2 regions of the Microbacterium sp. NPDC079176 genome follow, and region 1 is predicted to be linked to the other one. Evidence: predicted binding sites of a transcription regulator. Region 1 holds the regulator's gene; the other holds the start of a gene.
What was found. Region 1 encodes LexA, which represses DNA repair genes until DNA is damaged. Its sites were predicted from a motif close to TCGAACANNTGTTCGA; they were not measured.
Positions count from the first base shown of each region.

Region 2: AB0P11_RS09735 (DUF222 domain-containing protein) is a predicted target of LexA. The motif match lies at 1,854-1,869, and genes of this name have one in related genera.

Region 1 covers NZ_JBFBLM010000003.1:587,891-592,310, forward strand. Annotated here, with positions in the region: gene smpB (SsrA-binding protein SmpB) at 1-136, shown strand, start outside; gene AB0P11_RS10285 (prolyl oligopeptidase family serine peptidase) at 137-2,002, opposite strand; gene lexA (transcriptional repressor LexA) at 2,058-2,744, opposite strand; gene AB0P11_RS10295 (LysM peptidoglycan-binding domain-containing protein) at 3,027-3,389, shown strand; gene AB0P11_RS10300 (histidinol-phosphate transaminase) at 3,481-4,420, shown strand, end outside.
Region 2 covers NZ_JBFBLM010000003.1:477,334-481,753, forward strand. Annotated here, with positions in the region: gene AB0P11_RS09730 (hypothetical protein) at 1-396, opposite strand, end outside; gene AB0P11_RS09735 (DUF222 domain-containing protein) at 496-1,746, opposite strand; gene AB0P11_RS09740 (alpha/beta hydrolase) at 1,927-2,667, shown strand; gene AB0P11_RS09745 (ABC-F family ATP-binding cassette domain-containing protein) at 2,732-4,420, shown strand, end outside.

The DNA of each region.
Region 1 (4,420 bases):
CGACGGTCGCGCCAAGGTCGAGATCGCTCTCGCCAAGGGAAAGCGCGAGTTCGACAAGCGCCAGACCCTCCGCGAGCGTCAGGACACCCGCGAAGCCGAGCGCGCGATGCGCCTGCGCAACCGCGTGGGGGAGTGATCAGCGCGCGGGCGTGAATCCGAACACGCGTCCGAGGAAAGCGAGCTCCCTCTCGAGGGCGTCGATGATCGTCTCGCTCGACCGGAAGCCATGGCCCTCACCCGGGTACAGCACGTACTCGTGCTCCACACCACTCGTCGCCAGCGCATCGCGGATCGCCTCGGACTGTGCCGGTGGCACGACACGGTCGTCCGCACCCTGCATCAGCAGCACCGGCACGTCGATCCGGTCGGCGTGTGTCAGGGGCGAACGCGCGATGTAGAGTGCCTCCGCCTCGGGCAGCGGACCCACCAGCCCCTCGATGTAGTGCGCCTCGAAGTCGTGGGAGTGCGCGCTCAGCATCCGCAGGTCGACCACTCCGTATCGGCTGATCCCCGCGGCGAACGTCCCTCCCCGCACCAGCGACGAGAGCACTGTCCAACCACCCGCCGAGCCGCCTCTGATCGCGATGCGGGCGGGATCCGCGAGCCCGGCATCGGCGAGGCCGCGGGCCGCTGCGATCACGTCGTCGACGTCGACCACGCCCCATCCGCCGTCCAGCCGTTCGCGGTACGCACGGCCGTAGCCCGTCGATCCGCCGTAATTGACGTCGAGCACGCCGATGCCGCGGCTCGTCCAGAACGCGACGGCGGCGGACGCCGCGCCGGTCACATGCGCGGTCGGGCCGCCGTGGACGAGCACGATGTAGGGCGGGAGCTCGTCATCCACGGCCGGAGCGTGGGCCGAGGGATTCGTCGGCGGGTACGCGAAGGCATGGACGGGCCCGTGCGAGCCGTCGACCAGGACCTCGGATGCGGGCGGCATCCACGCAGGATCGGTCGGCGCAGCTCCCGCGACGGCCTCGACGCGACCCGTGTCGACGTCGACGCACCAGACCCCGGGTTCTGTCGTCGAGCTGTTTCCGGAGAGCAGCACGCGGGAGCCCGCGACATCGTCGACACTCACGTGGCCGTCTGCGGGGAGGGGAATGCGGTGGGCGCTGCCGTCGGGGTCGATGACGACGACCCGGTCGCGACCGTTCGTGCGCACAGCCACGACGCGACCGTCGGCGAGCGGGCGGTACCAGCGATTGCCGAGCACCCAGAGGCCGTATCCCGTGTCGGCGTCGTCGTCGATGATCTGCTCCGCCGTGCCGACCGCCTGGGCTCCGCTGACACGCTGTCGGTGCAGAGCCCAGCGGCCCGAGGGATCGTCGGAGTACACGATCTCGTCGTCAGCCGTCCACTCGGGCTGCAGCGCGGCGCGAGTGGACAGCTCTGTGCGCGCGGTGCCGTCCGAGATCACCAACGACGCTCGCTGCCACGGCATCCGATCGCCGGACCACTCGACCCACGCTGCACGAGAACCGTCGGGAGACAGTGCCGGATGGGCGTAGAACGACTCGCCTTCGACGAGGGTCTTCAACAGCGCAGGCCGGTCGGATGCCGACCCGTCGGTCGGGATCTCGACGATGGCGCGTCGGTGAGGGGAGACGGACAGATCCTCCCGCACGGCGAACAGGCGGCCGCTCTGCAGACGCAGACCGCCGTGCGCCGGGCCCGGGGGTGTCAGAGGAACGGGGACACCGCCGCGGGGCATGCGGTGCACGCGCTGATCCTTGGCATCGACGAAGTACAGCGTGCCGTCGGCATCCGCGGTCCACGCCCCGCCGCCGTACTCGTGGACGCGAGACCGAGCACTCCATGGCGCGGGAAGGATCTCGGCACCCGTCGAACTTCGCACGGTCAGGCGACCGCCCTCGGCAGGGATCGACTCACCCCACCAGATCTCGTCAGCCACGAAGGCGCTGCCATCGATCCGCGGAGACGACGCGGCGATCCGGTCGGGGGTGAACGGAGAGGTCCAGGTACCGAACGGCGACGACATGGTTCGAGCCTATGGTGCGTCGACGCCCGCCGTCACCGGCAGGGTGGGAGGGGAGTCAGACCGCGCGCAGCACGGCGACGATCTTGCCGAGGATGACGGACTCGTCGCCGAGGATCGGCTCGAATGCGGAGTTGCGAGGCAGCAGCCAGGTGTGGCCGTCGCGTCGACGGAGAACCTTCACCGTCGCCTCGCCGTCGAGCATGGCGGCGACGATCTCGCCGTTCTCGGCGCTGCTCTGCGACCGCACCACGACCCAGTCGCCGTCGCAGATCGCCGCATCGATCATCGATTCGCCGGACACCTTGAGCATGAACAGGTCGCCCTTGCCGACGAGCTGCCGGGGGAGCGGGAAGATCTCCTCGACCTGCTGGTCGGCGGTGATCGGGACACCTGCGGCGATGCGGCCGACGAGCGGCACGAGCGCCGCATCGCCAACGGGGGTCGCCACATCGGCGGGATTCTCTCCGCTGGTGCCGGGGAGGTCGATGAGCACTTCCATGGCACGGGTCTTGCCGGGGTCGCGTCGCAGATATCCGCTCAGCTCGAGCTGGCCGAGCTGGTGGGTCACGCTGGACAGCGACTTGAGGCCCACGGCGTCGCCGATCTCTCTCATGCTCGGCGGGTACCCGTGACGGCTGATCGACGTCTGGATGACCTCGAGGATCGCCATCTGCTTGGGACTCAGGCTCTTGCGGCGACGGGTGCGCGGGACGTCGGCGTCGGGGGCGGAGATGTCGCTCATGGTGCTCCTCAGGTGTGCGATTCCGGCGTCTCAGTTCGAATGTCGGAGGCCCGTGGTGGGGTGTTGACATCGAAACCGTATCCGAGAATCGCGCCGAAGTGGAAGATCTGTTCGAGCGTGTCGGACGATTCCCGGACTTCTGTTTCGAAGAACGCTTGACAGATGTTCGAATTCGAAGATAACTTCGGAACGTAGCTTCGCATTCACGGCTCCCGGCCGAGGCGCGAATGCGAACGCTACGCCAACTTCACCGCGCACGCGGTAGATGCAGAGGAGCACGACATGAGCACCATCACCTTCAGCAGTGCAGCAGTCCTTCCGGCTCGTCCGGCGACGCGGCTCAAGCTGACGGCGCGCGGTCGACGTGTCGTTCTCGCTGTCGCGGCCGTGCCGCTCGCAGCCGGGATCGCATTCGCCGCACTCAGCGGCGGCAGTGCGATGGCCTCAGGCGAACAGACCGCCACGGCATCGTTCGCGACGGTGACGGTGATGCCCGGCGACACGCTGTGGTCGATCGCCGAGAGCGTGGCCCCCGGCGCGGATCCGCGCGACGTGATCGGCGACATCACGCGTCTGAACCTGCTGCGCGGCGGCGAGCTGCAGATCGGCCAGGAGCTGGCGATTCCGGCGCAGTATTCGGAATGAACCCGTGAGGGCCGTTCGATCGAGCGGTGCGGCGCGGAAGCGCGTTCACACTCCGTCACCACGAGCGTCTGTGTAGCGAAGGCGGCCTACCATGGGGAGGGTGACTGCATCACTCGCCGACCTCCCTCTTCGCGACGACCTCCGAGGGCTCACGCCCTATGGAGCGCCGCAAGCGCCTCTTCCGATCGCACTCAACGTCAACGAGAACACGCATCCGGTTCCCGACGCGGTCGCCAGTGACATCCTGGACGACATCGCGGTCGCGCTCCGCGATGTCAACCGCTACCCGGATCGCGAGTTCACCACGCTCCGGGAAGGGTTCGCGGAGTACCTCGGTCATGGTCTCGAACCGGCTCAGATCTGGGCGGGCAACGGGTCGAACGAGGTCCTTCAGCACATTCTGCAGGCGTTCGGCGGGCCGGGCCGCACGGCGTTCAGCTTCGCCCCGACCTACTCGATGTATCCGCTGATCTCGAAGGGCACCGGAGCGCGCTGGGTCGCCGGCACCAGGCAGCCCGACTACACGATCACCCCCGAAGAGGCGGCATCGCAGGTGCGAGATGTCGATCCTGACGTCATCCTGCTGTGCTCTCCGAACAATCCGACAGGCACGCCGCTGGGCCTCGACGTCGTCGAAGCCGTGTACGAGGCGTCGAACGGAATCGTCGTCGTCGACGAGGCGTACCAGGAGTTCGCGCCGCACGACGCGGCATCGGCTCTGACCCTTCTCGAGGGACGACCGCGGCTCGCCGTCTCCCGCACGATGAGCAAGGCCTTCGCCTTCGCGGGTGCCCGCGTGGGGTACCTCGCCGCGGATCCTGCCTTCATCGACGCTCTGCGGCTCGTGCGCCTGCCGTACCACCTCAGCGCTCTCACGCAGGCCGCAGCCGTCGCCGCTCTGCGCAACTCCGACGTGATGCTCGGCATGGTCGAGGAGATCGTCGAGCAGCGGGATCGCATCTCCGCGACGCTCGAGGCGCTGGGGTACACCCCGCATGAGTCCTGGTCGAACTTCGTCCTGTTCGGGGGTG
Region 2 (4,420 bases), 110 kb from region 1:
ATGGTCGGTCTGAAGCTCGGCGGATTCCTCTGCGAACGAAGTCACCTCGGCAGTGCCTTCAATTCGAAGGCCCTCCGCGCGTAGGACGTTTTGCCCGTCGATATCGCTCTCCAGTGCGACTCCGGTGAGGTACTGCTGCGGATCAGCGCCGGATACTCCTTTGCGCCGGTCGTTCAACGCCTCGTTGTACGCCCGGTACACCTTCTCCGCTGCAGCGAACGCCTCCTCCTCGTTGGCGAAGGCCGCGGTGGGCGTAGGGGCGGGCTCGGGTTCAGTGGTGCATCCCGCGAGAGCGCCAACCCCCAACGCCACTACGGCGACAGCAACTATGCGCGCCCCCAACCGTGGAACTGCCGCACCACGGCCTCTGCCGTGACGAATCGCAAGAACGGACAAGGGGCGCAATGGAGGAGGAGTCACCGCGCCACCGTAGTGAAATCGGCCAGGCTCGCGTCGCGTTTCTCCACAGGTCCGCGCCAGCGCGAACGTCTCCGCTCAGAACGGCGCGCGCACGGCATCCGATTCGGTGAAGATCACCGTGTTCGGTGCAGGGGGAGTGTCGATGTACGTCCGCCCGATGGGACTCGTCCACTCCATGACCCCGCCGGGCTTCTGCCCGACCTGCCATGGCGTGTGATGTTTCAGAACATGATGTCGGCGACAGAACGATGCCAGGTTCGATTCGCAGGTCGCGCCACCCGTCGAGGCAGCATGGTGGTGGTCGAGGTCGCATTTCCGCGCCGCCACTCCGCACGCCGGGAAGCGACATCGCTGATCTCTTGCCCGTAGGTGCCTGCGCAGGTGGCGGCTCGGTCGGTATCGGTCGACGGCGAGGACGCGACCGGTGATCGGATGCGTCAGCACCCGTTCCCATCCCTTCGTCTGCCCGGCCAATCGGCGCGCGGTATCGACGTCGATCGGAATCACGCCGTCGAGCTCGGCGGGCGGCGCCGCCTCGGCATCCGGAGCACCCGACCCCTCGTGCGCATCGTCGTCCATCAGGGTCGTCACCGGAACGGTGATCTCAATGCGCGCACTGATGGCCGCCAGCAGTCCGTCTTCGCTGTCGTGCCCGGTCGGCTGGCCGCTGAGCACGAGGTCGGCGAGCAGGTCGGCGCGGATCTCGTCGACCGTCCGATCATCCGCCTCGAACTCATCGCCGTCGCGAGCCGCCCGCCGCTTCGCGCGAAGGTTCTCGACGCGCAGTGCGTGCGCCATCTGCGAGAGACGGTCGAACATGCCGTGGACGAGCGCGGCAGGCGCGTGCGAGTGCAGCGTTGCCATCCCGTCTTCGCCATCCGTCGCCCAGACTCGCCGCTGAGATCTGGCGCGACGATGCCGCTCCGACACTGTCGTCGGAGCGAAGCGCTCGGCCACACGGCGCGCCAGCGCGCGCAGTCGGTTCGGCGATTCCACCTCCGCCAGCGGAAGGATCACCGCGGAATATGCCTCGCGGTGATCGGGCGACTCGAGGCCCGAACCTGCGTCGACAATGACACGGGAGTGCGCGGCGCTGATCCGCCCCGCTCCCTGTGCTGCCCAGACGGCGGGGAACCGATCGACCAGCAGCTCCGCCGCCGCCATCCGGCGCTCGATGGTGCGATCGCTGACATGCTGCACGGCTCCGATCTCGGCCGCGATGGTCCTGATCGAATGGTCTCCCCGGTCCGGGTGATCCCCCTGCTTCGCGATGTCGACCGCGAGCCGACCGGCGATCGCCAGTAGCCCGTCGCGCGCGGCGCTCATGCTGCTCAATGTCGCCTCTGCGACTTGCAACGCGGTGACGAGATCGGCGTGTCCGTCGCGTCGAGCAGTGCTGTCATGTCTCCGAGTAGATCACGGACCACCGACATTCGAACGAAGCTTCGAGACATTCCCGAACCGACATGATCCCGGAAGAGTGATGACTCATGCGACACTGAGGTCATGCTCCTTCACGCCGTCGACGTCGGCGACGGCCCTCGTGCGGTGGTTCTGCTCCACGGGATGATGGGCTCGGCCGACAGCTGGTGGCGTGTGATGCCGGTGCTCGCTGCACAGGGCTTCCGTGTGCTGGCGATCGATCTCCCCGGTCACGGTCTGTCCCCGCGAGACCCGCGTCTGACGATCGAGCGGGCCGCATCGTCGGTGGTCGAGACCGTCCGAAGTCTCGCCCCGGGGCGGCCGCTCGCGGCCGTCGGACACTCCTTCGGTGCGAGCGTGCTCGCACAGGCGGCCCCGCTTCTCCGACCTGAACCGGGCATCTATGTCGATGCCGCACTCGTCCTCCCCGGCGGCAGCGACCGTGACGATCTCATCGAGCGGTACGCCCGCGATCGCGAAGCGCGACAGTCGCCGGAGAACCTCCGTGCCTCGCGTCCGTTCTACTCGGAGAAGGATGCCGAGATCGAGGCACTCGCCGCCCGCCGCTTCGACCCGACGACGATGGCATCCGTCTCCTGCGGCCGCGATCACATGTGGCTTCCCGACCCGGGGTCGATCATCGTCCGCGCCGACCCGAGCGACTGGGTGACCGCCGCCGACGTCGCCCGGTTCGAGGCGAACGGCATCGACGTGCGCAGCATCCCCGGAGCCGCGCACACTGTCTGGTACAGCCACTTCGAGGAGTTCACGGCGTCGCTCCCGGAGCTGTTCGGCCGGCGCGCTCGTGCGCAGGGTGCCGGATGACGAGGCAGCCGTGACAGGAGGCTGACCGGGTCACCCAGACCGCGCGACTACCCTGGGGAGTGACATGGCACATCTTCTCGGGGCAGAAGCCCTTCATCTCGAATATCCGACGAGGGTCGTCTTCGACTCCGTGACCCTCGGCATCGAAGAAGGTGACCGCATCGGCATCGTCGGCCGCAACGGCGACGGCAAGTCGAGCCTCCTCGGAATGCTCGCCGGCATCAAGGAGCCGAACTCGGGCCGCGTCACGGTGCGAGGCGGCATGACCATCGGCGTCCTCGACCAGGCCGACACCCTCAGCGACGACCTGACCATCAGCGCGGCGGTCGTCGGTGACACTCCGGAGTACGAGTGGGCTGGCGACCCGCGCATCCGCGACGTGATCGAGGGACTGCTGAAGGACCTGCCCTGGGATGCGGAGATCGGCTCCCTCAGCGGAGGCCAGCGCCGACGCGTGTCACTCGCCAAGCTGCTGACGGGGGACTGGGACGTCATCGCCCTCGACGAGCCCACCAACCACCTCGACGTCGAGGCCATCACCTGGCTCGCCGGACACCTCAAGAAGCGGTGGAGCCCGAACTCCGGAGCGCTCATGGTCGTGACTCACGACCGGTGGTTCCTCGACGAGATCTGCACCGAGACCTGGGAGGTGCACGACCGCATCGTCGAGCCCTTCGAGGGCGGCTATGCGGCGTACATCCTGCAGCGCGTCGAGCGCGACCGCATGGCGGCGGCGACCGAGGCCAAGCGCCAGAACCTCGCCAAGAAGGAGCTCGCGTGGCTCCGTCGAGGGGCGCCCGCGCGAACCGCGAAGCCGAAGTTCCGCATCGATGCGGCCAACGAGCTCATCGCCGACGTGCCGGAGATCCGCGACAAGGTCTCCCTGCAGTCGCTCGCCGTCTCTCGTCTCGGCAAGGACGTCGTCGACCTGCTCGACGTCGGAGTGACCTATCCGACCGCCGACGGCGGCACCCGCGAAGTCCTCCGCGACGTCGAGTGGCGCATCGCACCGGGGGAGCGCACCGGCATCCTCGGTGTGAACGGCGCCGGCAAATCGACGCTGCTCGGCCTGATCTCGGGAACCGTCGAGCCCACCGTCGGCCGTGTGAAGCGCGGCACGACCGTGAAGGTGAAGACGCTCACGCAGCGCCTCGACGAACTCGAGGACGTCCGACGCGAGCCGGTGCGTGTCGTGATCTCGCGACTGCGCACCTCGTACACGATGGGATCCGGCTCGAAGGCGCAGGAGCTCACGCCGGGCCAGCTCCTCGAGCGGCTCGGCTTCGATTCGGCGCAGCTCTCCACCCCCGTGAAGGATCTCTCCGGAGGTCAGCAGCGCCGCCTGCAACTGCTTCTCGTGCTCCTCGACCAGCCCAACGTGCTGATCCTCGACGAGCCCACCAACGACCTGGACACCGACATGCTCGCGGCCATCGAGGATCTGCTCGATTCGTGGTCGGGGACCCTGCTGGTGGTCAGCCACGACCGGTACTTCCTCGAGCGCGTCACCGATCAGCAGTTCGCGATCCTCGACGGCCACCTGCGGCACCTGCCCGGCGGCGTCGACGAGTACCTGCGCCTGCGCCAGTTGCAGACCTCGGCACCGGGCAGGTCGCAGACGGCCGTCAACACTGAGAAGAAGGCCCCCAGCCTCGACGGTGCCGCACTGCGCGCCGCCCAGAAAGAGGTCTCGTCGCTCGAGCGCCGCATCCAGAAGCTCACGCAGCAGGTCGACAAGGCGAAGACCGCTCTG